One region of the Alkalihalobacillus pseudalcaliphilus genome, then DNA from elsewhere that is predicted to be linked to it. Evidence: riboswitches for the same ligand, from Rfam matches in the RefSeq annotation. Region 1 holds a riboswitch; each other region holds the start of a gene.
What was found. Region 1 has a riboswitch for S-adenosylmethionine ahead of PQ479_RS17380 (methionine ABC transporter ATP-binding protein). Riboswitches for the same ligand answer to the same signal wherever they lie in the genome.

Region 1 (7,759 bases):
TTACCTGCATAAAGCGGGCAACACCAACTAAAGAAGAGAGTTGCAAGACAATAGCCCCTCTGCCAATTGTTTCGAAATCGTGAAGAAAGGGCAAATTAGTGGTGATTCATTGAAAATTAACGTTTATCTCATTATAATAATTATCGAAGAGGAGTGATGAACATGAGTCTTACCTTTTATCAGTATCCTAAATGTGGAACTTGCCGAAATGCAAAAAAATGGTTAGAAACCAACGAGATTGAATTTGAATCGATTCACCTTGTCGAGAACCCACCAAGTAAGGAAGAATTAAAAGAACTTTATGTTAAAAGTGGCCTGGAGCTAAAAAAATTCTTTAACACAAGCGGTCAAAAATACCGCGAATTAGGTCTTAAGGACAAGCTCAAAGATATGAATGAAGACGAACAATTACGTCTATTGGCAACGGATGGTATGCTTGTTAAAAGGCCGATTCTAACAGATGGAAAAAGAGTAACGGTTGGATTTAAAGAAGCAGAATACGAGCAAATTTGGAAATAAAGTAATCAAGGATGTTCATTTTATAAAAAACCATGTATAGTAATTTTATAGAGAAAACTATAACATGCTTAAAATATTGGAGGTTTCATCTAAATGAGTAATTTACCAAAAGAATTAAAGTATTCAGAAGAACACGAGTGGGTAAAAACGGAAGACGGCAAAGTGCGTATCGGAATTACTGACTTTGCTCAATCAGAGTTAGGAGATATTGTTTTTGTAGAGCTACCAGAGGTTGGTGACGAAATCGAAGCGGACGAGCCATTTGGAAGTGTAGAATCAGTTAAGACTGTTTCTGAGCTTTATGCTCCTATTAGTGGAAAAGTAGTTGAAATCAATGAGGATTTAGATGATTCTCCTGAATTTGTTAATGAATCACCATACGAAAAGGCATGGATGATTGTTGTTGAGCCTTCTGATGAGTCTGAAATTGACAAATTAATGTCAGCTGACCAATATGAAGAAATGATTAACGAAGATTAATACCCTAAATGATTGAAATCGAAGCACGAAGAGTTTACTCTTTGTGCTTTTTCCTGATCCAACTTCCACCCGATTTCCCACTAATTTTGGAGAATGACACGCTATTAGAAGGTTAACTTATCAATATAACAGGATAGGGGGAATTAGTTTGGATCTAGAGAAAATCGATGTTACGAGTAAAATTATTGGGAAATATCAAGATGGTCAATTAAACCTTTATATGGGTGATATTCGTATTGGGGAAGTAACAGAATCAAATGAAGGATTAAAAAGAAAAATGAAAAAAGGCTTTGTTTTTGAAGATAATAAGATTTTCCATTATGAAAATGCTCACCCTGAACAAGTACGGGCGTATGTTGAAAATTGTGATGGTGGTTGGTGTTGAATAATAATTTGACTATTCCGATAATAAACATAAGGATACTAGTGTAAAAAAGGTTGACAATATTTTTTGTCGCGTGTTACGATGTATCCAATATAAATGAACATTATAATTTTCTCTTATCGAGAGAGGTGGAGGGACTGGCCCGATGAAACCCGGCAACCGTAAAACATTATGTTAAGACGGTGCTAAATCCTGCAAAGCTATATAGCTTTGAAAGATGAGATTAAGGTAAAACCTTCTTTTCATCTGTATAGATAAAAAGAAGGTTTTTTTGGTTCAAAAACCCACACTTTAATAATGTTTGTTCTCGTAAGAAATGCGTGGGGGAAATTGTCAGGAGGCAAGAAGCGGTGATTACATTAAGTGACATCCAAAAGATTTTTACTACCAAGGATGGTCCTGTGAATGCAGTTGATGGTGTTAACCTTGAGATAAAAAAAGGCCAAATTTTTGGTGTGATTGGTTATAGTGGTGCTGGTAAAAGTACACTAATTCGAATGCTTAATATGTTAGAAAGACCAACAAGTGGCGAAGTGAAAATAGCAGGGAAAAGCTTATCCACATTATCCAATGCTGAATTAAGAAAAGCGAGACAGGAAATAGGCATGATTTTTCAGCATTTTAATTTATTATGGTCAAGAACGGTCCATGAAAATATTGCTTTCCCTCTAGAAATTGCAGGGCTACCCAAGAAACAAAGGGACGCAAGAGTGGACGAATTAATTGAGCTTGTTGGGCTGAAAGGCCGTGGTTCTAGTTATCCTTCTCAGTTAAGTGGTGGTCAAAAACAAAGAGTCGGTATTGCACGTGCTTTAGCCAATAACCCAAAGGTTTTATTGTGTGATGAAGCAACTTCAGCTCTTGATCCGAAAACAACAGATTCGATTTTGGATTTGTTAGTCGATATTAACAAAAAATTAGATTTAACCATTATTCTTATCACACATGAGATGCATGTTATTCGTAAAATTTGTCATGAAGTGGCCGTAATGGAAGGTGGTAAAATTGTTGAACAAGGTGAAGTATTAGAAGTTTTTCGTAAACCTAAACAAGAAATGACGAAGGAATTTGTTAAACAAATTACTGAACCAGAGGATACGATTCAATCGTTAGAGCATTTCTTTAAACAAGACAATGGTGGAAAGGTCGTTAAGCTTACGTTCGTTGGCAAAGATGCAGAACGCCCGCTTATCACAGAGCTTATTCGCCATTTTCATATAGAGGTAAATATTCTTCAAGGAAAGATCTCGAAAACAAGGGATAGTTCATATGGTTCATTATTTGTTCATTTAAATGGTGAAAAAGAGGATATTGAAAAAGCGATTGCCTTTATTCAAGAAGAGCAAGTTGAATGGGAGGTAATTGAGCGTGTTTGATGAATTTTTAGACGATATAAAATGGGATTTATTATGGGAAGCGACGATAGAAACCGTTTATATGGCAGGGATATCGGTTGCTGCAACATTTATTCTCGGTATATTTCTTGGTTTAATGCTCTATTTAACTAATCGGGGGAATATGTGGGAAAACCGATTTTTTAATTTTATTTTTGCAGCGATTGTGAATGTTTTTCGTTCAATTCCGTTTATTATCTTAATTATTTTATTGATTCCTTTTACTAGATCGTTATTTGGATCTATCTTAGGCCCAACGGCCGCTTTACCGGCTTTAATCATTGGAGCGGCACCATTCTACGCTCGTATGGTTGAAATTGCTTTGCGTGAAGTAGATAAAGGTGTAGTAGAAGCCGCTTATTCCATGGGTGCATCGAATTTGCGAATTATTTGGAAGGTCCTTTTACCAGAATCAATGCCAGCGTTGATTTCAGGTATTACCGTAACGAGTATTTCTTTAATTAGCTTTACAGCGATGGCAGGGACAATTGGGGCCGGTGGATTAGGACATTTAGCCTTTCTAGAAGGTTTCCAACGAAATAACTCAGCCATTATGGTAGTAGCAACAATCACTATATTAATCTTGGTATTTATAATCCAAGCGATTGGTGATGTTCTAACAAATAAATTAGATAAACGATAAGAGGGAGAGAATGTGATGAAAAAGTTCGTAAAAGCTTTAGGTGCTGTTGCTTTAACAGCTGCATTGGTTGCTTGTGGAAGTAATGATAATGAAAATAATGCAAGTGGTGATGAGTCAGCTGATGATACACAAACGATTCGGATTGGAACTTCGGCAGTTCCACATGCATCGATTTTAGAAGCGGCGGAACCTTTGTTAGCTGAAAAAGGTATTGAATTAGATATTGTTGTTTTTTCTGACTATATTTTACCAAACCAAGAATTAGAGTCAGGTGATTTAGATGTTAACTATTTCCAAACTCCTGGATACTTAGCTCAACAAATCGCTGATTATGATTATGACTTCGTTAGTGTTGGTTCTGTCCACGCTGAGCCGATTGGTATTTATTCTCAAGAATATGCAAGTCTAGACGATCTTCCAGAAGGTGCACAAATTATTCTAAGTGATTCGATTAGTGACCATGGACGTATTCTTCCTATCTTTGAAGATGCAGGATTAATTGAACTTGGCAATGCTGAAGGTGAATTAGCGACAATTGAAGATATTACTTCTAACCCAAAAAATATAGAGTTTGGTTCACGCCAAATTGAAGCACGTTTGTTAGCTGCTTCATTTGAATCAGGCGAAGGTGATGCCGTTGCAATTAATACCAATTATGCATTAGAAGGAAATATTAATATTGACGAAAGCGGTATTGCTTTTGAAGCAGATGATAAACTTCAAGGGAATTTAATTGTTGTTCGTGCTGAGGATGAAAATAATGAAGCAATTTTAACTTTATTAGAAGTTTTACAATCTGAAGATATTCAAGAATTTATTAAAGAAGAATTTAAGGGTGCGGTCATTCCATTAGTTGAATAAAGGGAAATAAAAATAACACACTCACTCAGGCTTGTTGAAGTTTGGGAGGGTGTGTTTTTGATTTGTGGAGGCAAAAAGGGGAAGAAGAACCATCCTGGCCTATGCAAAACTAAATAAATATCAGTTAGCTATCTGAAGCATACTCTTCTATTTATGAACCATACTACATAGAGAGAATGTGACGGAAGGATGCGTTGACATATGTCGAATCAGCAAAGTGACCAAACCCCCATTGCAATGGCTTTACAGGAATATAAGGAAGGCGTACACCAATTTTCGAAAAAGATGCCGCATATTGCAAAAAAACATCAAGCATTTACGGAAGCTTGTTTTGAGGAAGGGAAATTAACAAAACGGGAAAAGCAATTGATTGCTTTAGCGGTAAGTGTAATTGCTCAAGATGAGTATTGTATGATTTACCATACGAAAATGTGTTTAGATGAAGGCTGTGAAGAAGAGGAAGTTTTAGAAGCGGTTGCTGTGAGTGCGGCTTTTGGTGGTGGGGCCGTCATGAGCCAAGCAGTGACACTTGTATTAGAATCTTTATCTGAATTTGAACAAAAGCAAAAGCCCAAGTCAAAAAAAGATAAAAACTCACAGGATGAAAACTAATCAATACGTCAATATGTAAGGAAAAGCGAGGAAGGTGCTTAAATTCTTGTGAAGTTATAGCTTATGTTTGATAAATCTATCTGATGGGAATAGGTGGAGTAGGATCGTATCAGGTCACTTTTGTCAGATCTTCTTACTAATGGTACGATCGTAATTGTCAAATAACGAAAGGATTGATTTATTATTCAACCGCAAAGTAAGCAACATTCACCAGAGATGGAAAAAGGAATGCAGCAATCACATGGGATGAGTTACGCGGAATATAACAATAGCTTAGAAAATCGTCTGAAAGTAGAAAAAAGACGCGAAAAAGAGTATGAAATGACGAAAAAAATAGCCTATTCGCTAGACAAGTAATAGGCTTCAAGCATAAAATAGAAAGAAGCAGAGTGAATACACTCTGTTTCTTTCGTTTGGAAAAGCCGATATTCTCAATTACCATGTTCTTATTGATTTTTTTTAGGGAATATTTTGGTAATGAGTTGTATAGCTTTTTGTGAATGTGTAAATGAATGAGAGATAAGGAAATACGATGAATGAAGGCTGTTATCAACTTTACCTGTGAAATCTTAGCATGGTTTTCCAATTGTTCTTAACTTGAATTCAGATTAAATTTGTTATAAGATTGGAATGATAATAGATTGATAATAGTTCAATTCTAAAAATGTACGCGAAGACGCGATTAAACGGAGGTATAGTCATGACAGCACCATTTTTAAAAATCGAGAACTTATACGTGTCAATAGAAGGAAAAGAAATCTTAAAAGATTTCAGTCTAGAAATTAAAGGCGGAGAAATCCATGCCATTATGGGACCTAACGGAACAGGTAAATCAACATTAGCATCTGCCATTATGGGTCATCCAAAATATGAAATTACGAGCGGTTCTATTCATATGGACGGTGAAGATGTATTAGAGATGGAAGTAGATGAGCGTGCACAAGCTGGTCTTTTCTTAGCTATGCAATACCCTTCTGAAATTAGCGGTATTACAAATGCTGACTTTTTACGTTCTGCCATTAATGCTCAACGTGAAGAAGGCGATGAGATTTCACTAATGAAATTTATCCGTAAGTTAGACGAGAAAATGGACGTTTTAGATATGGATAATGAGATGTCTCAACGTTATTTAAATGAAGGTTTCTCTGGTGGAGAAAAGAAACGTAATGAAATTCTTCAGTTATTAATGTTAGAACCCAAAATTGCCATTCTAGATGAAATTGACTCAGGTCTAGATATCGATGCATTAAAGATTGTATCTACAGGAGTAAACGCTATGCGTGGGCCAGAATTCGGTTCGCTAATCATTACTCACTACCAACGTTTATTAAACTATATTACACCTGATTATGTACATGTTATGATGCAAGGACGCATCGTGAAATCCGGTGGTCCAGAATTAGCACAACGTTTAGAGGCGGAAGGTTATGACTGGATTAAAGAAGAGTTAGGAATCGAAGACGAGACTGTAAATTCTTAATATCTTCTCCCTTCTAAATAACAAGGAGGGTTGTTCGATAAGCTTGGTTTAATCAATATCGGAAATGAAACAGTAAAGGGTGAGTAATTTTATGTCAATCGAGACGACGTTAACGTTCGGAAAAGAACAAATTCAAGCATTCTCGGATGAACGCAAAGAGCCAAAGTGGTTTCAGGACATCCGTTTACAAGGTTTAGAGCTAATTGATTCTTTAGAATTACCTAAGCCAGATAAAACAAAAATTGCGAAATGGAATTTCACAGAATTTACTCGTGAGCTATCAAAACAAGAAGCTGTTTCTTCATTTGATGGACTTTCTGGTGAACTTAGTCATTTGGTTGATGCTTCTAGTGAAAATGTCATTGTTCAACAAGACGGACAAACTATTTTCTCCAAAGTAAATGAAGATATAAACAACCAAGGTGTCATTTTCACTGACATCCAAACAGCTTTAGTAGAGCACAGTGATTTAGTGGAAAAATTCTTGTTTGGAGAAGCCGTACACATTAATGAAAATAAATTAACGGCTTTACATGCTGCACTTATGAACGGTGGACTATTTGTTTACGTTCCTAAGAATGTACAAGTAGAAGTACCACTTCAAGCTGTGTATTCATTAAATAGTGAAAATGGTGGATTATTCAACCATGTAATCGTTGTGGCTGAAGCAAATAGCTCTGTTACGTATGTAGAGAACTATGTATCACCAGATGTAAAGAAAGCCGTAGTGAATGTTATTACTGAAGTATATGCAGAAGATGGAGCTAAAGTTTCATTTGGTGCCGTTGATCATTTATCGGAAGATGTAACGACATATGTAGTCCGTCGTGCTCATGTAAACGGTCGTAATGCTCGTGTTGAGTGGGCACTTGGTCAAATGAATAACGGTAATACGGTTTCTGAAAATACAACACATTTAATTGGAGAAGGTTCGACTGGAGATGCTAAAACGGTATCAGTTGGAACGGGTAGCCAAAAGCAGAACTTTACAACTTCAATTATCCATCATGGTAAACATTCTGATGGGCAAATTTTAAAGCATGGCGTTATGCTTGATAATGCGACAATGATTTTTAATGGTATCGGTAAGATTGAACACGGTGCTACAAAATCAAACGCTGAACAAACAGAACGTGTGTTAATGCTAAGTGAAAAAGCTCGTGGTGATGCGAACCCTATTCTTCTAATTGATGAAGATGATGTAACTGCTGGCCATGCAGCTTCTGTTGGCCGTATCGATCCGATTCAAATGTTCTATTTAATGAGCCGTGGTATTCCTCGTAAAGAAGCAGAGCGTCTAGTGATTCATGGTTTCTTAGCTCCTGTTGTTGAAGAGTTACCGATTGCTTCTGTAAAAGAACGTTTACGTGAAGCAATCGAAAGGA
Region 2 (7,759 bases), on a different contig from region 1:
GATTTGCTGCATAGGTGTTCGTTTGAATAACAGTAGCGCCAGCATCGATATAAGCTTGATGAATATGAGCGACTTTCTCAGGAGCTGAGAGGTTTAACTCTTCAAAACATTGGTCAATCCCTTGCTCATATAATAACGTCCCCATTGCCCCGTCACCGACAAGAATTTCTTTTTCTAACCTCTCGATTAAGTTCAAACGCTCTCCTCCTTCACTAGCTCGGCTGTTTTTGCAAATGCTTGCTCTAAATCATCAATTAAATCCTCATGATGCTCAATTCCTACTGAAAAACGTAAAAGGCGATTACAGACACCATTGGCCACGCGAATCTCTTCCGGAATATCCATATGAGTTTGTGTCGCAGGATACGTCATTAAACTTTCTATACCACCTAAACTTTCTGCAAATGATATCAATTGTAGCTGTTGTAAAAATGGATTGACCATATTTTCATCGAATATTCTGAATGAAAGCATCCCACCTTTACCTGCATAAAGAACGTCTGTTACAAGTTCATGCTGCTCTAGATAACGAACAATCGCTTTTGCATTTTCCTGATGCTTTTGCATTCTTAAAGATAAAGTTTTCATTCCCCGAATAAGTAACCATGAGTCAAACGCTGGTAAGGTGCCGCCGATCCCGTTATGGTAGTAACCAATTTGTTCACATAATTGGTCCCCTTTTGCTACAATGAGTCCAGCAATTAAATCATTATGTCCACCGAGATATTTTGAAGCACTGTGAATGACAACATCAGCACCATCTACTAAAGGTTGCTGTAATAAAGGTGTTAGAAATGTATTATCAACAATTAATAGAAGATTATGTCTTTTCGATATTCGAGCTAGTTCTTGAATTGATACTTCTTGCATCAATGGATTCGTTGGTGTTTCAATAAAAATCGCTTTTGTACTTTCTGTAATCGCATTCTCTACTTGTTCAAATTGTCTTGGGTCTACATATGTAAATCTAATCCCCCATTTTTTCCAACCTTGTTCAAACAATCGATAAGTTCCGCCATACAGATCACTTGAACAAATAATCTCATCACCTTGTTCAAAAAGTGAAAATACCGTCTGGATTGCAGCCATACCAGAGCTACAAGCAAAACCTTTCTCACCTTCTTCTAATAAGGCAATCGAATTTTCTAATACTTCTCTCGTTGGATTCCCTGTACGTGCATAGTCATACCCCGTCGACTCACCAATACCAGTATGTCGATAAGCTGTCGATAAATAAATCGGTGTATTAATAGTCCCTGTTTTATCATCTAATCGATTTCCTATTTGAGCCAATGTTGTTTCTAAATGCTTATTCATACGCTCCCCACTCCTTTTATCGCCATCATTTGTATTTGTGCTAAAACAAAAACACCTTCTTCAAAAATTAAGAAGAAGGTGCAACATTTATCATACAACCCCTTCTTATCTTTCAAGCATAAGCTTGATGGATTTAGCACCTGACCAAATTGGCTGGTTGCTGAGACTTCTTCGGGCCATTCCCTCCATCTCTCTCGATAAGAAAACAAAAATATATTCGATTAAAAAGATAAAAATTGTATTGAACTAAAATTACAATAATTCTAACATAATTGCAAGGGTTTTTTATCTTTATTTTTCGGGGATTGCATCAATGTGTAAATTCGTTTCATTTCCACAAACACAACGCTTAAAACCTGTTTCATACTGTCCTTCCACATTGCGTTTTCCTCGTAGGATAAATTTTTCGCCACATTTCAAGCAACGAATCGTAATTAAGTAACGGTGGTTATCCAACTTTTCTACCTCCCTCTTCAGCTGTCAAACCGACTTGCTAGCTTTACTTTATGTAGGGCAAATAACCATAAGCAAATCATAAATGGTATCACTACAAATAAAAAGTAATGATTGACGAGTCCTGTAATTAAATCATAGACGCTATGTAATGTCACTGGTACGAGCAAGGCTAAAAGCAAATAGGAGTTTTTCCCCTCTGCTTCAGTCTTAGCTTTACCAAAATAATAACCCATTATCACACCAAACAAAGCATGACTTGTAACTGGTAATAACGCTCTACCTATAGCAGTTTCTACCCCAAATGCGACTAAATAAAACACATTCTCAACGGAGGCAAAACCTAAAGCTACGGCAACACCAAAGATAATACCATCATAATGCCTTTTAAACTTTGCATGCTGATAGACAAGAAAAAACAATAAAAACCATTTGAAGAACTCTTCAAAAAAACCGTATAAAATAACAGCTTGTGAGATCGTATCTGTAAATATGCCTTCTACGATAAACGCGTATTGTAAAACCATAATCGGAAAAACTAATATACCACCAGCGATAAAAGAACGCAAAACAAGTCCATTGATTTCATGCGTATACTGGTGCCTCAAATAAAAATAGGATAGTAAGGCCATACCTGGAGCAATGGCCGCGGTTAGCACTGCAAACAAATTCGGTCCGACCCTTCTTTTAGGAAACTTAATAAAATTGATAGGCACTATCTCATAATATCGTTATAATAATATCGTAACACGTGGTGTAATGAAAAAACAGAGGTGATAGCGATGAATAAAATCTTGATCGTTCATACAGGTGGTACGATTGCCATGCAAGAAGATGCACAAGGCTCAGTAAAGCCTTTTGAGATAAATCCATTATATTCCACAGTTGACTCTCTCGCAAGTGAAGCGTTGCTCGTGAATGATGAATTTATGAATATTCCTTCTCCACATATGACGCCTTCGATCATGCTAGATTTAGCAAATCGAATTAAAACAAGAGTGCTGCAAGAGCATTTTAATGGTGTTGTGATAACCCATGGAACAGATACACTAGAAGAGACTGCTTATTTCTTGGATTTACTTTTTGATTGGGAGATTCCGATTGTTGTTACAGGTGCGATGCGTTCTAGTAACGAATTAGGTTCAGATGGTCCTCATAACTTAATTTCTGCCATTAAAGTAGCTTCTTGTGAAGCGGCTCGTTCTCAAGGAGTTTTAGTTGTTTTTAATGACGAAATACATAGTGCTAAAAATGTCACAAAAACACATTCAAGTAATATTGCGACTTTTCAAAGTCCACAATACGGTCCGATTGGAATTATTACGAAGCAAAATGTTAATTTCCACCACACTTTAGCTAACCGTGAAAGTTTTAAAATCAATCAGCTGACAAAAAAAGTAGTTTTGTTAAAGGTTTACGCGGGAATGGAGCCCGAAATTCTCGATGCTTTACTTGCAAGGAAAGTGGATGGTTTTGTGATTGAAGCGTTCGGACAAGGCAATGTGCCTCCACTGATTGTAGCGAAGCTTGAGGAGGCTTTAAGTAGGCAGATACCTATTGTTTTAGTATCGAGATGTTTTAGTGGGATTGTACAGGATGTTTATGGCTATGAGGGTGGCGGACGCCGTTTAAAGGAATTAGGTGTTATCTTCACGAATGGCCTAAATGGTCAAAAAGCCCGTCTGAAACTACTCGTCGCTCTTGAATTAACGAATGACCCTAATGAATTACAGGAGTTATTTTTGAAGTAATCTGCAACTTTCAAACCCCTTGACTGCAAGGGGTTTTTGTATGAAAGTTACATGGGTGGTGCACATTTCTCGAGATAACTTGACCTTTCAAAGTCTTTGTTTTTGGTCCATTTTTGAAAATCGAAATGACCTCACCAGTCGAATGAATTCGTCTGAAGGTTCATTTCGATTTTCAAAACTTCACGCAGTCGCGTGAAGTAGCCAAGCAAGCTTGGCTAACAGTCCAAAAACACTTGGATTTTAGATGCTAATCCTGATGAGTTACTACTCTCTCTTTTTTTTTGGTGGTGGCTGTTTGTGCGGTGCGCTGAATCTTTTTAGGAAAGCTCTTGCGAGTTCCTCCCTAAAAAGCGGTGGGGTTACGGCAAAATATGAGAATCCTCAAAACTTTTTATGAATGAAAAGCCACCAGTTACAGAACAAAATACCATTTTCACGTTTGCTCGGTTTTTTTTCTGCTTTTCCGGTTCGTAATTCCGCGTTTGCTCGGGCTTCGCTCGTATGTTAATTCGAACGTTCTCTGCTGAGAATAGCTTGGGCGATTCTTTCACCGTGGAAGCGTCCGTTTTCAATGAAGATTTCATTAGCATTATTTCCAGCAGCGATTACTCCTGCAATATAAAGTCCTTCTATATTTGTTTCCATTGATTCGTCGAGAAAAAGAGGTCTTCCAGTACTTGAATCAACCGTTACACCAGCAGCTTTTAAGAATGAATGATCAGGATGATATCCTGTCATCGCAAAAACAAAGTCAGCGTTAACCTTTTTCTCAACTCCATTGATTTGATAAATGACTTCTTTCTCTTTAATTTCAACCACTTCTGCTTGAAAGAAATGGTCGATTTTTTTATGTCTAACTAAAGCGTCATATTCAGGTAAAATCCAAGGTTTGACACTTGATGAATAGTCAGAGCCACGATAAAGAACGGTCACTTTTGCACCAGCTTTTTCTAATTCTAAAGTCGCATCGACTGCTGAATTTTTTCCACCTATTACAACAACCTCTTTATTAAAAAAAGGATGTGCTTCTTTAAAATAATGAAAGACATGAGGTAAATCCTCTCCAGGGACCTTCAAAAAGTTTGGTGAATCATAATAACCGGTTGCGATAATGACATGGCTTGCTTCATACGTTTGTTTATCTGTTAGCAGCTTAAATCCTTGTTCTTGTTTTTGTACCGACTGAACCATCTCATACGTATGAATTCGTATTTGCTTGCGTTTGACGACTTCACGATAATAAGCAAGTGCTTGATTACGCTTTGGTTTTCGTTCTTCAATGACAAAAGCCACCCCACCAATTTCTAATTTTTCACTTGTGCTAAAAAACGTCTGATGGGTCGGATATTGATAAATGGCATGAACAATATTACCTTTTTCAATGACCAGAGGATCAAACCCTGCCTCTTGACAAGCGATGGCAGCTGCTAATCCACACGGACCCGCACCAATAATAACGATTTTCTCTTTATTCATGAATTCCACTCCCACTTACATTTCGACTATTTACCTTTATTTAACGATAATTGAATCAATTCTTCTATCATTTCATCATACTCTAAACCAACTTCTCTCGCTGCATCTGGATAAAGACTCGTTGGAGTCATCCCTGGTAATGTATTCACCTCAAGAATAACAGGGTCTCCCGTTTCCGGCACAATAAAGTCTACACGAGAATAGACTTCACACCCTAATACTTGATGAGCATAGACGGCATGCTCTTGTACGTAGTCCATTTGTGCTGTTGATAACCTAGCTGGCACAATATGTTCACTCATACCTTGTGAATATTTAGATTCATAATCATAATGTTTATTTTTAGGAACAATTTCAACGACAGGCAGGCTTTTTTCAGAGCCTTTATTCCCGAGCACAGCAACCGTTACTTCTGTTCCCTTAATGTATTCCTCTAATAATATCGTCTCATCAAACTGCAGAGCTTGCAAAATCCCATTCATTAATTCTTCGTGATTTTCTGCAATCGTTAAGCCAATGGTTGAACCTTCTTGATTCGGTTTAACAACTACTGGAAATGCTAATTCACAAACAAATGTCTGCTCTGAGAATTGATGCTTATATAATACTTGTTCCTTGGCAACTCTTGTATTCATGAGTTCAAAGAAACGTTTTGACTTTGCTTTATCAATCGCAAGCCCAGAAGCTTGCGAGCCAGAACCTACATAAGGAATGGCTAACATATCTAATAACGCTTGAACTTTACCATCTTCACCAAAACGTCCATGTAATCCGATATACACGACATCTACTTGCAAGGAAATGATTTCTTCTAATTTTTTCGGGTCAAAATCAATACCGATGACCTCATGTCCTTTATTTTTTAACGCTTGAATAATCCCTTTTCCTGATGAAAGTGAAACCTCTCGCTCTGCTGAAACTCCTCCATATAATACGGCTATTTTCATTGATGACTCACTCCTAAGTTTAGTATGTATTGTAGTGTATTCGTCCAAATGAATCTGGTCACATATGTACTCGCCTCATTAGTTTAACAAAAAAACGTCAAAAAAACAGTCTTTGAACATCGTAGGCATTCAAGGATAACGTTTTCTTCACAAAAAAAATTGATGACAAGTTTTGCCACCAACTTCTTACTTCTGCATAAATATTCGGTAAAGCTTGTATACTGCTTCAAATTCAATAAGCTCCTTACCATATTCTCGGATCCGATAAATGGATGCCGTTGAAGAATTTCCATATTCAGATAATAAAGCAATAAATGCCTCTTCATTTAAATGATTAATATCAAATTCTTCGAATTGAAGGTAATAACGATTTTCAAAAAGATATAAAGCTCCACCGATAACGCCAAAATCAAATAAGCGACCAGAAAGCTGAATCACATCCTCAAATTCTTTAAATTCATAAAGGATATCTTCACTTTCATCTAAAGTGACCTGCATTTCTATATACCCTTCTTCAAATGCGTCTAAATCAAATTCTTCATCAACATCACCTTTTGTCACGATAATGACCATACCTTGTGCAGGCATTGCAAAAACTTCTACAGCTATAGGACCATCTATTTTAAAACCGAGCTCATCATCGGCTTCCATCATCATATCACGAAATAAATCATGTACTTTCGGGACATCTTGCCATAAGTCTTCTTTAGTGATGCCACGTTCATTCATATCGTCAAAGGTTAAGAATGCTTTAAATTTATTGATATCTAAACGTTCTAAACGCACACACATGGCCCTCCTTCTACAATGAAAATAAAAGTATCCCATAAAAGATCTCTTACCATACGGTATGTAAAGAGCAATCATATGGTTCTAGTTCAATCCCCATGTACAAACCTAAATATTCGAGATTATATCTTTCGCCCAATTTTCCCAGCTGATTTGACTTGTATCAAGTTGCTTTGATTTCCACTTTAATTCTTTGCCCGTAAAAAAGGTATCGTGATAAGAACCTATTGGCTTGTCCTCAACATTATTATGTTCAACGATATATATATAATCCGCTTCTGACGTCACGATAAATGCAGGTTGAACCTGGTCAGTTACATGTATAAGATCCTTTTCACTCATGCTTGCACCTAGATTAATAACCTTAAACCCTTTTCGCCTTAAAAACAAGATAAAACATACAAGCGCTAATTCATTGGGGTTCTTCTCAGCTGAAACAGCTAAAATCTTTGGATGTGGACCTTCTTTTGGCGAGCGGTCGTATATTTGACTCATTTTCATGGTCAAGAACGTTTCCACGAAATGAAATTGGGCATTTCCTACCTCATCGTTATTTTTCATTTGATGAACACGATGATAAACCGTTAATACAAGATCTTGAATGACATGCTCTATTGAAAATAGACTAAAAGCCATCTCTAGTTTCTGTTCAGCTTCTCTCTCATCAAAAATAAGCAGAGCGTTCAAGCAATCATTCACCAGCTTCTCATTAGGATTAGATAACTGACCACTTCTAACTTCTGATATACGTCCTTCATTTGTCAGCCACTCCACAGCCTGTCCTATCGTTAGGCCATGCTGCATTTTCTCAATAAGCCATTGAATAGTCCTGATCTGTTCATCCGTATAAACTCGATGGCCAGCTTGATTTCGAAGCGGTTCAATAAATTGATACCTTCGCTCCCAAGCCCGCAATGTCCCCGGTTGAATGCCCACTATTTTAGCCACTGCTTTTATATTGTACTTTGCTTCCTTTGTAGACATCTCTACTCCCCTTATCAAGTCACATACCATCTCCACACCTAC
Region 3 (7,759 bases), on a different contig from region 1:
ATGCCGCCTCATCATTAATAAAGCTTTCAAAACCTCTAACTTCTAAGATAGGGCTAAACATCTCTTGAACCGTGTCAGCTTCTAAAATCCCCGATCTGTGAAAGCTATTGATTTCAGCAATGATAAACTTATTCATGTCTTCTATCGTTGTATAAAGTCCGGCCGCTGCTTTCTCGGTAAATATGTAGTTTGGTAACAACTGTAGTTTTACATCGTAAGCTTTCGCTGTCTTATCTTGGAGATGATCGTCCCATTGAAAACTACTATTTTCCATTCCTAAAGGTGCTAGAACAACTTCATTTAGATATGAATGAAAGTCTTCTCCTGTTACTTCTTCGATCATGAGTTGCAGTAAGTTATAACCACCACCTGAATAGCTATACCGTGCTCCTGGTTCATTTACTAATTCAACAGGTTTTGAACCACCACCAATCCCACTAAGTGAATCCTCTAAAGTAGGCAGCTGTGTATTGGACTCGTAGCCAGGATAACCTCCACCGACAGATAGCCCTGATGTATGACTTAATAACCCTCGCACTGTTATCGCTTTTTGGTCATATTCACTTTCAGGTAGCTGCCATCTTGTTATGTAATTCTCAATAGGATCATTTAAATTGATGAGACCATCCTCCACCAATTTCATCACACCAAGTGCTGTCACTGATTTAGAAATCGAAGCAACTTGAAACACAGTATTTTGATCTACTTTCCTTTTAACGTCAAGATCCGCATAACCGAACGTACCTATCCATGTAACTTGACCATCTTCTAGCACAGAAATTGCTGCCCCAGGAATATTTGATTTACTTAATAATTTTTCAGTTTTTGTTTCTACGTCTTTAATCAATTTATTAAGATCGGTTGTTCTAGTTAAATCGTTATGATTCAAAGAAAATGGAATAGTAGTGATGATTGCCAATAGAAGAAAAATGATGGCTTTTCTTTTCATAGATAACCTCCAAATTTATCAATATATAAATATTTTATTACTATTCTGCAAATTTTCATTGTAATAGACAGAAATATCACAATTCGTTCATCATTTGTACGAATTCAAGATCCGCTGTGACAACCCAAATTTTAACTAATGGATGAATCGTTATTGGTTCATGCTTTCGAATTAAGAAAAATAAAGTTTAATCTTAATTGTTTATTGTGTAGTATAGGTATACTGCACAATATAAGAGTTCCTCCACAATCTAGCTCTATGATAGAGGAAGAATACACTATTTGTTCTTTTTCGTTATCTTTCTAAATAATGAAGCTCTTGATACATATGTATTTTCGCAAATTTGATTTAAAGTCATATTTCCTTATTTATATAGTACAACACACATCATTAATAAGCTCAGTTAGGTTGTATCTATCTACTTTATCACCTATTCAAAGGCCACTCCTTACGCCGTATTTACTTTTAACAGTTAGGAGAGGCCTTTCTGTATACTAAAGAGGGGGACCGTCAGGAAAATGCGGATGTATAAAGTTAAGCAAATTGGAGCATAAAAATCAGTCCCTACACATTACATTTAGGGATTGATTTTTAATTTCTCTTATGAAGCTATTTCCCGTTAGTTACATTATTACAAAGGTATTTCTTGCAATTACTTTAAAGTTATAATAGATTTCTTAAATTAATTGTATATAATCCTCCAATAATTATTAGCGATAAAACCAGAAAACCGGTTCAGACGGTTGTAGAGACAGCCTGGATTCCTATTTCTGAATTAGAAAAAATTAAACATGTATATCCCGAGGATCTCGAAATCATTCGTAGGTTTTGTTAGTGTTGTAATTACATATACGTAAAGGTTAGAATTTAACCTGAACAAACCGTTGACATTATAGTTGTTAATAATGTCAACGGTTTTTTATTTTAATAAGTAAGAACAGCTTTTTTTATTAACCAACAAATTTAATCTCTCGTGTTTAGAGTGGTTGTACGGAACAAATTTACTACTCCGCTATACCCCAAATCATTAACCATTACATAATTTAATACAAATCACATGTGATCTCTTTTTTCTGGTAAAAATTTTTAAGTAAATGTTATGACCTTGTTTTAAAATTCTGGTTTATTTCATTTGAAATATATAGTGAATAATAGTTGTCTGTTGATAGTATCTTTTCAATGTAAGTTATTTGTTGGTCTATGTCGTGTAATACTTTAGTACCTAACCAATTCCCAGGAAGAAATTCAGGAGGTAGCATCGGATCCTGATTTATAAATTCTTCTTGTAAGACGATTAATGATAGATATCGAGAAAATAGAAGTGAATGATATTGCTGTTTCTCATAAATGGAAGTATTAATGAGTTTTTGATTTTCTTCAAGCCAAATCTGTTTTTCTTCATATTTATTATGTATCTCATCAATATTCCAAAGTCTTCTTACAGAATTCGAACTTGAAATACCTTCAGCACTAATTTTATTTAATATAAATTCTTGGCTAATACTGATTGTTAAATATTCTTCAATTTCTAAGGTATCAATGATATCAAATAATTGATTAGAAATATTCCATGGGAATACATAAACACTTTTATATAAATATCCAAAACCAATATTAAGTAGGAAGTTTCGAAAATAATCACGTTTACTTCTTAATGTTTCAGGTATTCCTATTAAAATAATAAGCCATTTCCCATTCCATTTTATATTATAGTAATTATCCTTCATTCTATATCCATTATTTGCTTTGATTCCCTTGTCTGTCAATGTGTAAGAAGCACGTTCTGTTGAAGTAATATAAGCTAGTTTTTTCAACTTTGTTAGTGAATTTCTGATCGATTGTGAAGTAAAACTTAAATCTGCTAATAGTGATATAAACTCTTTACTAGTTATGACCGTTTTTTTTGATAAAAGTAATATAATAAGTCTTTCTAAAGACAACACACTCACCTCATTTAAGATAATACCAGTTTTTAAAGGCAATTTAAATCATTCGCAAATAAATATTTGACAATTCTAAAAGTTTTATTATACTTTATATTATAACTATCGTTAAAAACAAGTTATAAAATTGCGTTCCGAGGGGGCTAATTATGTTTAATATTCAGGAGAACTTTGAAATGGTAACAATTCTTAATGAAAAAGGAGTCATAATAAACGAAAAGTTGATGCCAAACTTGTCAGATAAAGAATTAATTAAACTTATGGAAAGGCTTGTTTATACAAGAACTTTCGATGAGCGATGTGTGGCATTAAGTAGGCAGGGAAGATTAGGGTTTTATGCACCGGTCTCAGGTCAAGAAGCAAGTATGATCGGTACGCACTTTGCCTTGCATAAAGATGATTGGATTTTGCCGGGTTATCGTGATTTACCACAAATTTATTTCCATGGTGTACCTTTAAAACAACTTTTTCAATGGTCAAAGGGTCATTTTAAAGGGGGGAGTATGCCTGATGCAGTTCATGTTACTCCCCCACAAATAATCATTGGTGCACAGATTATTCAAGCGGCAGGAGTAGGGTTAGGTCTTAAAAAGAAAAACAAGAAATCGGTTGCCGTTACTTACACAGGGGACGGCGGGTCATCTCAGGGAGATTTTTATGAAGGATTAAACTTCGCAGGTGTATTCGCAACACCTACAATTTTTATTGTCCAGAATAATCAATTTGCTATTTCAACCCCATATTCTAGACAATCAGCAGCTGCTACAATTGCCCAAAAAGCTATAGCAGCAGGGATTCAAGGAGTACAAGTAGACGGAATGGATGTTTTGGCGACATATATGGTGACAAAAGCAGCAAGGGAACGGGCTGTTTTAGAAGGTGAGCCAACATTAATAGAAACGATTACATATAGATTCGGTCCACATTCCATGTCTGGAGATAACCCTAAAATCTATAGAACAGATGAATCTGAGATATCTTGGTTTCAAAAAGACCCTCTACAGCGTTATCGACTATTTTTGGAAAGCCTTGGTTTGTGGACAAGCCAAGATGAGGAGCATATTGTGGAAGAGGCAAAAGCTGATATCAAAGAGGCAATAAAACAAACAGAATTAGATCGGGAGCAAACAATCCAAGATTTGGCTGGGAATATGTATGAGTTTCTGCCAAGAAATTTAAAAGAACAACTGAATCACATGTAAACGGAAGTTTTATGAGTTTCGCAACTACTTGCAATGGAGGTATTGGATTTTAGAAGTCGATAAAAAAAATTAATGAAAGGACAGCATGAATCCAATTCATGCTGTCCTTTACACTACACCTGGATACCTTCTTTACTTTTATCAAGTAATGCAGTTAAATTTGTGCTGAATTCTTCTGTTATGATACCATATTCTGTAATGATACCAGAAATTAATGAGTGCGGAGTAACGTCAAATGCTGGATTAAACACGTTAATACCACTTGGAGCAATTGCTTGCCCGTTTAGGTGAGTTATTTCTTCTGGGGGACGTTCCTCAATGGGTATATCATCACCATGTAATGTGTTTAAATCAATAGTTGAGAAAGGGGCTGCTACATAAAAAGGAATCTGATGACTTTTCGCAAGCAGTGCTAAACCATATGTGCCGATCTTGTTAGCCGTATCACCGTTTGCCGCAATGCGATCGGCACCAACAATAATAGCATCTATTTTTTTTGTTTTGAGTGTATGAGCTGCCATACTATCGGTAATGAGAGTGACGTTGACTCCAAGCTGTTGGAGCTCCCAAGCAGTTAAACGTGAGCCTTGTAAGACGGGCCTTGTTTCACAAGCATAGGCATGTAACGTTAAACCTTGATCTTTAGCTAAGTAGAATGGAGCAAGAGCTGTACCATACTTGGCAGTAGCTATAGCACCGGCATTACAAATCGTCATAATTGTGTCTTGATCCTTAAAAAGTGATAAGCCATACTCGCCAATTTTCCTGCATGTTTCCGCGTCTTCTTTTTGAATGGCTAAAGCTTCAGTTAAAGCTATGTCTTTAGCTTCTTCAACACTACCTGACCCGCTTACCTTTTGAGTCATACGATCAATGGCCCAAAATAAATTAATAGCTGTTGGTCGGCTCGAAGCTAAGTAATCTCGTTGAGCGATAAATTCTGAAAGAAATAAATCAAGCTGATTGGATTGTTTCGCTTGTGCCCATAGGGCTAATCCGAATGCAGCGGCAATACCTATTGCTGGAGCCCCTCTCACTTTCAAATAAGTAATAGCTTCCCAAACTTGTTCAATTGTCGTTGCTCGTTCAAAAGTTACCTCATGAGGTAACTTTTGTTGGTCAAGAATTAAAACGGAATCTTTATCCCAACGTACTGATTGGATTGTCATACATATACCACCTTTACTTGTTGAATAAGCGAATCCATGTCTTTAATTGAATGACGTTCTGTGATGAATGTTCGAGCTACTTGTATAATGGTTTGCTGAACAGATTGACGGATTGCTAACTCTTGAATGCTATCGACATCTTTTACATGTGCTAAACCAATCATGCGACGAATCATTTCTGCACCTGCAAATCCAACTGACTCTGTCCAAATCGTCGCTAATACATCTTCAAGGTGACCATCCACTTTTGTAAACGACTCTTTACTTTCGTTTTTCCAAAGCTCGGTATATGTCGTTTCAAAAACCTTCCACGTATCGATGAGCGTTTGAATTAAATAGCTTTGTTGTTGTTCTTTCTCAATTGAATTACTTGCTTGACCTTCTTGTGCATAATAATTCATAATCAGATTCGCAAAAAAAGTGCCGATGTCAAAAGCTTTTGGTCCATAAAAGGCAAATTCAGGATCAATAATTTTTGTTTCATCTTTTGTTACAAAAATACTACCTGTGTGAATGTCTCCGTGTATAAGTGCTTCCGATTTTGTTAAGAAGAGATGTTTTAATTTTGCGACTTCTCTTTTTAGCTTATTGTCGCTCCATAATTCATGTACGAGTGGTTTCAAATGGTCGTCAAAAGAGTTTGTTTCACTATCAAAGAATGGATCAGTGAAAACGAGTCTTTCCGTAATATCACAAAGGTCTGGATTGATAAAATCTACCGCGAGTTCTTTTGCTTCCTTAGGGTGTAAATGAAAGGTTGATGTACGAAAAAGTATTTCTGCTAAATAAATACCAATATGGCTTGCAACTTGAGGGTAAAGATTACCCGTAATCAATCCTTCACGTAAAATTGTAAAGTCACTAAGATTTTCCATGACGGTTAAGGCAAGTGTCTGATCATGGTGAAAAACCTTTGGCACAAGATTAGGTACGTATTTGGCAGCGAGTTGAAGAACTGATGCTTCAATTCTTGCACGGTCTAGTGTTAACGGCCAACTTTCACCAACCACTTTGGCATATGGTAGAGCTTGTTTAACAATAAATGAACGACCTGTTGTTTGACTGAAAATATTGAAAACATAATTTAAATTGCCGTCACCAATCTCTGATACTGTCGCCCGCTCATCTTCATTTAGTAAACCAATTTCTTTTAAAAAATTGACAGCAGTTGCTTCTGTTAATGCTATGTATTGTATACTCATTTGTTATCTTCCCCTTTAATTTAAGTAATAAAAAAGCCTCTTTCTGTTAGCAGAAAGAGGCGAATAGACAATGTGTGAATCGACCTCTCTTATCTACCAGAACATGTCTGTTGGATGTAGCACCGTGCCAAAAGGTCGGTTGCTGCGGTTTCATCGGGCCAAATCCCTCTACCTACTCATGATAAGAGTGTAAAAAATATGAAATTAACTGACTTGTGATTACTATAAAGGATGTAGGCTCGGTCGTCAATAAGTTTTTGAAAATTATATATATTACACATAATAGGCTAAGTGTGCCTTTGAAATAGAAATAAGCTAAATAGAATAAATAATAAAAAAAGATTGACAATTAAACAAGTAAACTGGCAATATATATAGCAAGGAAAATACAACCAAGCAAGTAGCAACAAAATGGAACAATATCGAATCATCAGATGACTATTAGTGACAGAGCTGAGTTCCGGTCATAGCCGATTAGCTCAGCGCCACGTGATTGTCTCGGAGCATGATTTTCGGTAGTAGCGGCAAGCCAAGTTCCGCATATGAGTATCAGCAGGAACTTTCATATAAACCACTTATGGAGAAGCTGATTCATTTCGCCACCAATAAAGATGAAAGTAGTGGCGACTTCTTAAACATTTGGCTCGTTTACAACTCCATCACCATCAGGAGTCGCACGACCAAAAAGGGAGCAGTGACCTGTTAAGGTCGTCTATCGCAAGATGGAAGACCAGTTAACTTCAAGGCACGTACTACCACCCTTAAGTATACTTTCATATAAAAATAAATAATCTCTTATCAAGAGCTGGCGGAGGGATAAGCCCTATGAAGCCCGGCAACCGGTTTATTTAAATACGGTGCTAATTCTTACAATCTTTATGATTGAAAGATGAGAGAGGGAATACAAATTTGTCCTCTCCTTCTTTATTTGAATGGAGAGTTTTTTGTTAGTAATTTGATAGGTGTAAGGAGAGTGGAACAAACATGAGTCATGTGACAGCAACGTATCTAGTAAAAGGAAAAAAAGAGGAATTAGCTAAAAAAGCAGAAGGAATAGCCTTAGGATTAACAGTAGGATCGTGGACAGAGTTACCAACCATTGAACAAGAGCAATTAAAGGCTCATAAAGGAAATGTAGAGCAAGTAGAATATGTAGGAGAAGGTCGTGATGAGCATGGATTAATAAAAATTAGCTATCCAAGTTTAAACTTCTCTCCGGATTTACCAGCGATTTTAACAACGGTTTTTGGTAAACTTTCCCTTGATGGTGAAGTGAAATTAATCGATTTAAACT
Region 4 (7,759 bases), on a different contig from region 1:
CGGTGTCAGTATGACGGAAATGGAGTCAGTGTTAAGGTATTATCAGAAAGTCGCAAATGTGCAAGTTCGAATCATATTAGATCGAACAATGGCTATCGAAACAGTGTTTAACCAATTGCAAAAGGATGATTGGCTCGTGATAACTGGTAAAGGACATGAGACGTATAAACAAAAGTTCGAAAGACCCGTAACGGATGATCAAGGGATGATTAATCATTTGATTGATTATTCAAAATAATTAGATAACAAAAGAAAACTGTAGAAATAGCTTGGATAAGTAAGTTTTTTGGATGAAATCGGATTTTTACTTTTGTCACATAATCAATTAAAATACAAATAACCGAAAAAGAAAGGAGAGAACGTATCAAATCCTCTTGATGGGATGTGATTCCAATGACGTAGGTGAGCGAAGTGTACAATGAAAGGGTGTACACGGGAAACTTATTATAAAATTTAAAAGCATGATCGTTTTTGTCTAGGTAAAGCAAGGCTTTTGTGCAATTAGAAGGGAAATGTATTTGAATGTATGAAAAAAAGAAAGAATAAATGACCCCAAAACCAACAAAGGTAATGGGGTTATTTTTTTATGTTTTAATTATTGGTTGCATTGTTATCAATCGACTTTTTTCTATTCATCATAACGTATTTATTTATTATTTTTATGAATTTCTTTACTAATAATAGCAGCAAGTTCATCATTTCCATATAAAGAAAGCATGTTGAGTACGGTTTCGTCTTCGATATGACCGGCTTCTTCTTTTGTGACTGTTAACTTTTGTGTGTCGGTTAATAAGGGGTTATCTCGTTGGGTTGGGTAAGCTTGTGCATAAATTTCAAAGGGATCGAGGTTATGATTAATACACCATTGGCTGAAGACTAGCACCATCATTTTTTCATCTTGCTGATATTGCTTTATAATTTGTTGTTCGATTTCTTTATTCATACATATCTTCTCCTTTATTTAAGGGTGATCATTTGTGTCATTGCTCCCTTTTTGTTCGTGCAAACGAGCATATTGCTTTTTCAAGGTGAGTTAAACTTTTAGTTTTAGTTTTTGGACCTTATTTGACCTTTCAGATGAATAAATTCATCTAAGTTTCATTCAATTTTCAAAACTGCGGTTGCGTGAAGTAGCCAAGTAAACCTGTTATCTGTTGATTATCTCATTGATGATTTGTGGACACAATAGAAATGTATAAGCAGATGATTAGACGAATGTTAGGAGATGAATTACTCTTAGTAGTGAGTTTATTGAATTATGTACTGTAAAAAAGGAGTGACATGAGATGTCTTCACATAAATCATTAAAGGATATTCGTTTGTCTATATTGGACTTAGTACCAATTTCGGAAGGGAAATCTGTTTCTCAAGCATTTGAGGCGACAGTCCAACTAGCTAAAAAGGCCGAGGAATTAGGTTTTCACAGGTTCTGGGTTGCTGAACATCACAATATGCCTGGTATTGGAAGCTCGGCAACTTCGGTTGTAATCGGACATATTGCTAACCATACATCGAAAATTCGTGTCGGTGCAGGTGGAATTATGTTACCAAATCATTCCACACTTATGATTGCTGAACAATTTGGTACGCTAGAAGCAATGTATCCTAATCGGATTGATCTAGGACTAGGCAGAGCTCCTGGGAGTGACCAGGCTACGATGCGTGCAGTGAGAAGAGGGCTTGGTACAACAGGTGATGAGTTTCCAGAGCAAGTAGAAGAGCTACGTCAATATTTTGAACCAGAGCGAGCTCCGTTTCCTCCTCTTGTCCGTGCTTATCCAGGGGAAAATCAAAATGTACCGATTTGGTTATTAGGATCAAGTGGATTTAGTGCAAAGTTAGCAGCAGAACTAGGTTTACCATTCGCTTTTGCTAGTCATTTTTCACCTGATTTTACACTGCCCGCTTTAGACATTTATCGAAGTCAGTTTCAACCATCAGAAATTTTAGATGAACCATATGTAATGGTGGGTAAAAATGTCATTGCTGCCAATAGTTTAGAAGAGGCTACTTATTTAGCTACTTCTCAAGATCAGCAATTTTTAAGTTTAATTCGAGGTAGACCAGGAAGATTACAGCCACCTACTAATGAAGAAATGAGATACCATACGATACATGAGCAGGCGGCGCTTGAAAAAAGAGGGGATTCAACCATAATCGGTGATCCATCTTCTGTAAAAGAAGAATTAGAGCTCTTTTTAGCGGAGACAGATGCTGATGAAATTATTATAAACTCAACCATCTATGATGAGGAAGCAAGAAAAAAATCATTAGAAATTATTTCGGAAGCAGCAAGATGAGGTTAAGTATCCTCGATCAAGTTCCATTATCAGAAGGATCTAGCTATCAAGAAGCTTACGAACAAGCAAAGGATTTGGCCGTTTTAGCGGAAAAGCTTGGTTATCATCGATATTGGATTGCGGAGCATCATCATTTATCGGGGCTTGTTTGTCCAAGCCCTGAGGTGTTGCTCACCTATATTGGCACTCAAACCAGACGAATTCGCCTCGGTTCAGGTGCAACGCTTTTGCCTCACTACAAACCTTATAAAGTCGCTGAGACCTTTCATATGCTGGCGACGTTATTTCCTGGACGAATTGATTTAGGAGTTGCTAGATCTCCTGGCGGTTCAGCAGAAGTGACAAATGCATTAAATGATCATTTTCTGCAGAAGGTTTTTAAATACGCTGAACTTATCGATGAATTAAAGAGCTTCATAAAAAATCCAAAACAGAATCCCAAAACATTGGCCATTCCTATACCAGAAACGAAACCTGAAATTTGGATTTTAGGGTCAAGTCATAAAAGTGCTCTATTAGCTATAGAGAAAGATCTTCCATATACATATGGGCATTTTCAACCTATTAACGATGCAATGGAACCACTCGAGCTTTACAATGAACAGACAAAAAGTGAAGACAGAAGGAAAAAGATTGTAGCCTTACCTGTCATTTGCGGAGAAACGGAGGAAGAAGCACATGAACTTGCTTTAAGTGAAAGCTACCGTCATTTACTTATTGAAACAGGTAGTGAAGAAATGCCATATATACCTTCAACCAAAAGCGTCAAGCAGAAAGTAAAGGAACGACCTGAACTTTATGAGCAGCTGTTATCTATACGTAAGCGAATGTTAGTGGGCTCACCAGAAAGAATAAAAACAATTTTACTACATATATCTAACCAATATGATATCGATGAATGTATGCTACTCACAAACATTCACGCATTCAACAAAAAGAAACAATCATTTGAGCTAATAATGGCAGCATTCGACAAGTGAACAAGTACAAATCACTAATTTCAAGTAGGCTTCACATATAAAATCCACATGGAGGAACCAATACTACTCCGTCAGCAAAAGAGAAAAAAGTATTAGCTTACCTTATATTTTTTCTATGACTGATAACGTTTAGATTTTGTCCTCTTATTGGTGGCTCTTCATTCAATTTGTTATTGTTGTATTTATTCTCATATAAAAAAAGATTGACCTTATCGTTTTTAAGGATTATAATGCCAATAAGATTAGTCAGAATATAATTGAATAGTAAAACTCTTATGTTGAGTGGTGGAGGGACTGGCCTGATGAAACCCAGCAACCGTTTTCGTTTAGAAAATTGGTGCTAATTCCTGCGAATCTAGAAGTAGATTCGAGAGATAAGAGAGGACTATATAAAAAACCTCTCATTGCAGAGGTTTTTTCTTTTGATTGTAGATTCCGAATTTTTAAATTAGGGATTACTACATAGATAAAAATAAAGAGGGGGAGAAAAACATGAAGAAGAAACTGATCGGAATAATCGCCGTCATTTTCATGATTATTTTAGTAGGGTGTCAGTCCAATGAAGGAACAGAAGGAGAAGAACAGCCAGAAACAACTGGTGCCGTTCAACAATTAGAAGGGGTACCAGAGGTGTTTACATCAGGGAAAGCTCCAAAAATTAAAGTAGTTAGAAAAATAGGTGGAGACGACCACACAGCTCAATTTTTAGCTGGAGCCAAGGAAGAAGCGGAGGCACTAGGGTTTGAAGTTGATATCTTCACTGCCAATGGTGATTCAGCGAGATTTCATGATGCACTAACGCAAGATGTTGATAAATATGATGGCTTTATTATTTCTCATGGAGATGATGAAGCAACGGTACAAACGGTCAAAGAATTACGTGAGACAGGCAAGTTGGTTGTAGCGTTTGATTCTGTGCCAGAGTTACAAGAAATCGAAGGAGTAACTTTAACCTCTCAAGATGATGAGCAGTTGGCCGATTTATCGTTAAATCAATTAGTTGAAGATTTTAACGGTGAGGCAAATATTGTTTATTTATGGGTAGATGGATTCCCACCTATGGTTCGTCGAAATGCCGTTTATCAAAATTATTTATCCGAACATTCTGGAATTAATGAGTTAGAGCGATTTGGTCTAGCAACAGACGATACTTCTGTACAAACCCAAAATGCAGTAGCAGCGATGTTAAATAAGTATCCAGAAGGAGAAATCGATGCTATTTTTGCAACGTGGGATGCTTTTGCGATTGGGGCTGCCCAAGCAGTAAGGGAAGCGGGACGAGATGAAATTAGCATTTATGGTATTGATGTATCGAATGCTGATTTACAAGAAATACAAAATGAAGAAAGCTCTTGGCAATATACAGCAGCTGTTGACCCAAAACTAATTGGTGCTGTTAATGTAAGAATATTGGCTAAACAATTAGCGGAAGAAGAAACGCCATCGACATATAATCTAGAAGCATTTCTTATATCTCAAGAGGAATTACGACAAGCTTCAGAGCCGGTTAATATGATCAACCTTACAGAAGTCATTGATGGATGGGGACAATCAGATGCATTTGAAGAAGATTGGATGAAAACCTTAAAAGAATATCATTCAAAAGATTAAAATGGATAGAGTAGCACTCTTTCTGATTTAAGAGTGCTACATGTCATCACTATAATTAAATGAGAAGGTGAAATAGATGAGTCAGCATGTACTAGAACTTAGAAAAATATCCATGACCTTCCCGGGTGTTAAAGCCCTAGACGAGGTCGATTTTCATTTGAAGTCCGGTCAGGTGCATGCTTTAATAGGAGCAAATGGAGCAGGGAAATCAACGTTAATGAAAGCATTAGCAGGAGCAATTAATCATTATAGTGGCACCATTGTTCTAGATGGAGAGCATGTTGAGATTCAGTCACCGAAACAGGCCCAGCAATTAGGAATACAAATGGTGTACCAAGAAGTAGATACAGCACTTATTTCTTATTTAACTGTTGCAGAAAATGTCATGATGCCAAAGATTATTCATCAAATGAAAAAGAAACATTGGATGTCTTGGCGTAAACTGCATCAACAAACAAAAGATATTTTGCACAGTATTGGATTACATATTTCTACTAAGGCTTTAGTTAGCGATTTGTCTTTAGCTGAAAAACAAATGATTTTAATCGCAAGAGCACTAGCAACGGAATGTCGTTTTTTATTATTAGATGAACCGACAGCTCCATTAAGTCAAACCGAAACGCAACAACTATTTAGAGTTATTAAAGAATTGAAACAACGTGACGTTGGGATCGTTTTTATCTCTCATCGCTTACCAGAAGTTTTTGAGATATGTGATCATATTACGGTGATGAGGAATGCTAAGCATGTCTATTCAACAATGACAACTCAAACGGACGAACAGGAAATCGTTTGGTATATGCTAGGTAAAAGATTAGAAGAACAGTTTCCTAGATACAAGAACGAAAATCAAAAGCTTGGTATGGAAGTGATTGGCCTATCTGACCGAAAATTCTTGAAGGATATTCATCTAACGATTAACCAAGGTGAAATTGTCGGTATTGCTGGTTTAGTGGGGGCAGGCAAAACGGAGCTGTGTAAGGCTTTGTTTGGTGAGAGTAAGAATATTGGGCAAGTGAAGCTGGCTGATCAAGAGCTGAAGATTCAATGTTCTGCTGATGCCGTCAAAGCTAAACTGGCCCTTATTCCAGAAGAAAGACGTAAAGAAGGCTTACTAATTCAAGAGTCAGTTGTACATAACTTAACGTTGCCACATTTGGGAGCTTGGACAAATCGATTATCATTTTTGAAGCCGAAACAGGAACTGATAGCTGCTCGTGAAATGATTCAAAGTTTAGGTATTAAAACACCGCATGCGTTTACAAAGGCTGAGCATTTATCTGGTGGTAATCAGCAGAAGATTGTCATAGGAAAATGGCTACTAGCTGATTGTGATGTTTATATTTTTGATGAGCCGACAAAAGGTGTCGATGTTGGAGCGAAAAAAGATATTTTTGATTTAATCATTAATTTAGCTAAAAAAGGAAAAATGATTTTGTATGTATCGGCTGAATTACATGAGGTTTTAGGGATATCGGAAAGAGTATATGTTATGTACGATGGGCGAATCGTTAAAGAATTAAAGACAGACGAAACTTCAGAAAATGAAGTGTTGTTTTATTCAGCAGGAGGGAATCAGGATGAATACGAGCCAGCAACCAGTGAAATCTAAAGAGAAAATTCCTCAATCTTCTACTGGACTATTTCAATTTTTATATAAGTATGGAACGATTGTGACAGTTGTCTTATTAGTTATTATTTTTACCATATTGGAGCCTAGATTCATTCAAACAGATAATCTAATCAATATTTTACGTTCTATTTCAATCGTGACAATTATCGCGATTGGGGTTACCATTTCCTTGACAGTAAATGGTTTTGATTTATCAGTAGGCTCAACTGCATCTTTAGCTAATGCTGTCGTGATGGCTATGTTTGTTTGGTTTTCACAGGATACGGTCATCGCCCTAATTTCTGCCTTGTTGGCAGCATTACTCGTTGGGTTCTTTAATGCTTTTATGATTGTCAAGTTAAAAGTACCGGATATGTTATTAACACTTGCAACGATGTTTATTATTCAAGGTGTTGCTCTTACTTTTACAAGAGGAGCCACGATTTCTCCGAATATGGTTATGCCAGATGGAACCTTTGCAGAAGGACAAATACCGCCATTCTTTTCTAAATTAGGACAAGTACCATGGATTATTATTTTAATGATTGTGATTGTTGTAGCTGTACATATCTTTCTCAATCATACAAAACATGGGCGTTATATGTATATGATTGGGGGAAATGAAGAAGCGGCACGTTTATCTGGGATTGCTGTTAACAAGTATAAGTGGCTTGCTTACTCACTATCATCCACGTTTGCGGCAATAGGTGGAATTATTTTAGCTTCTAGGGTAATGAGAGCCGAAATTAGTGCCGGTGCACCTTATTTAATGGAAGCAGTTGCGGCAACATTTATCGGCTTTGCCGTTTTAGGTAAAGGAAAACCTAATGCTTTTGGAACTTTTGTTGGCGCTGTCTTGATCGGTTTGTTGGCGAACGGCCTCGTGATGCTATCGGTCCCTTATTACGCAATGGATATTGTTAAAGGAACGGTTTTAGCTTTTGCACTTGCTGTCACGTACTATAAACAAAAACATTAGTCACTGTTTTGCTTTTTTCTAAAAGATGATAAAGTTATAGGGACAGTAAAGTGGAGGGATATGATGAGCAAAGCACAATGGGAAGCAGAACTAGAAGAACTGAAGGCTGAATATTTAAGAATTCAATTTGATTTAGAGAAAGTAGAATCTGTTGGTAGGGATATTGGCCCATTAGAACAGAAATTAATACGTGTGGAAACAGAGATTCAAGAGCTTAACGATAAGTTACGAGGTTAAATAAAGGGGATTGGCTAAAGATTGCCTGTCTAGTTAAGAA

Region 2: it holds a riboswitch for S-adenosylmethionine, as region 1 does, so the genes downstream of both, PQ479_RS01505 (methionine biosynthesis PLP-dependent protein) here and PQ479_RS17380 (methionine ABC transporter ATP-binding protein) in region 1, are expected to answer to the same signal.
Region 3: it holds a riboswitch for S-adenosylmethionine, as region 1 does, so the genes downstream of both, mtnK (S-methyl-5-thioribose kinase) here and PQ479_RS17380 (methionine ABC transporter ATP-binding protein) in region 1, are expected to answer to the same signal.
Region 4: it holds a riboswitch for S-adenosylmethionine, as region 1 does, so the genes downstream of both, PQ479_RS03135 (sugar ABC transporter substrate-binding protein) here and PQ479_RS17380 (methionine ABC transporter ATP-binding protein) in region 1, are expected to answer to the same signal.

What each region holds. Positions count from the first base shown of each region.
Region 1 covers NZ_JAQQWS010000010.1:103,036-110,794, forward strand. The annotation lists gene PQ479_RS17365 (arsenate reductase family protein) at 163-519, shown strand; gene gcvH (glycine cleavage system protein GcvH) at 613-999, shown strand; gene PQ479_RS17375 (YusG family protein) at 1,148-1,384, shown strand; SAM riboswitch class I at 1,498-1,608, shown strand; gene PQ479_RS17380 (methionine ABC transporter ATP-binding protein) at 1,735-2,760, shown strand; gene PQ479_RS17385 (methionine ABC transporter permease) at 2,822-3,421, shown strand; gene PQ479_RS17390 (MetQ/NlpA family ABC transporter substrate-binding protein) at 3,437-4,282, shown strand; gene PQ479_RS17395 (carboxymuconolactone decarboxylase family protein) at 4,484-4,894, shown strand; gene PQ479_RS17400 (YuzK family famiily protein) at 5,123-5,251, shown strand; gene sufC (Fe-S cluster assembly ATPase SufC) at 5,595-6,374, shown strand; gene sufD (Fe-S cluster assembly protein SufD) at 6,466-7,759, shown strand, end outside.
Region 2 covers NZ_JAQQWS010000001.1:298,034-305,792, reverse strand. The annotation lists gene PQ479_RS01510 (bifunctional homocysteine S-methyltransferase/methylenetetrahydrofolate reductase) at 1-196, opposite strand, end outside; gene PQ479_RS01505 (methionine biosynthesis PLP-dependent protein) at 193-1,317, opposite strand; SAM riboswitch class I at 1,420-1,521, opposite strand; gene PQ479_RS01500 (hypothetical protein) at 1,609-1,773, opposite strand; gene prsW (glutamic-type intramembrane protease PrsW) at 1,791-2,438, opposite strand; gene PQ479_RS01490 (asparaginase) at 2,553-3,521, shown strand; gene PQ479_RS01485 (YpdA family putative bacillithiol disulfide reductase) at 4,026-4,997, opposite strand; gene PQ479_RS01480 (D-alanine--D-alanine ligase family protein) at 5,024-5,944, opposite strand; gene PQ479_RS01475 (genetic competence negative regulator) at 6,131-6,730, opposite strand; gene PQ479_RS01470 (MerR family transcriptional regulator) at 6,842-7,717, opposite strand.
Region 3 covers NZ_JAQQWS010000001.1:762,958-770,716, reverse strand. The annotation lists gene PQ479_RS03720 (serine hydrolase domain-containing protein) at 1-949, opposite strand, end outside; gene PQ479_RS03710 (PaaX family transcriptional regulator C-terminal domain-containing protein) at 2,047-2,889, opposite strand; gene pdhA (pyruvate dehydrogenase (acetyl-transferring) E1 component subunit alpha) at 3,042-4,094, shown strand; gene mtnA (S-methyl-5-thioribose-1-phosphate isomerase) at 4,208-5,263, opposite strand; gene mtnK (S-methyl-5-thioribose kinase) at 5,260-6,465, opposite strand; SAM riboswitch class I at 6,552-6,653, opposite strand; SAM riboswitch class I at 7,258-7,361, shown strand; gene PQ479_RS03690 (2,3-diketo-5-methylthiopentyl-1-phosphate enolase) at 7,450-7,759, shown strand, end outside.
Region 4 covers NZ_JAQQWS010000001.1:646,657-654,415, reverse strand. The annotation lists gene PQ479_RS03155 (UDP-N-acetylmuramoyl-L-alanyl-D-glutamate--2,6-diaminopimelate ligase) at 1-238, shown strand, start outside; gene PQ479_RS03150 (hypothetical protein) at 647-943, opposite strand; gene PQ479_RS03145 (LLM class flavin-dependent oxidoreductase) at 1,287-2,300, shown strand; gene PQ479_RS03140 (MsnO8 family LLM class oxidoreductase) at 2,297-3,280, shown strand; SAM riboswitch class I at 3,551-3,661, shown strand; gene PQ479_RS03135 (sugar ABC transporter substrate-binding protein) at 3,773-4,891, shown strand; gene PQ479_RS03130 (sugar ABC transporter ATP-binding protein) at 4,968-6,503, shown strand; gene PQ479_RS03125 (ABC transporter permease) at 6,472-7,482, shown strand; gene PQ479_RS03120 (SE1832 family protein) at 7,546-7,719, shown strand.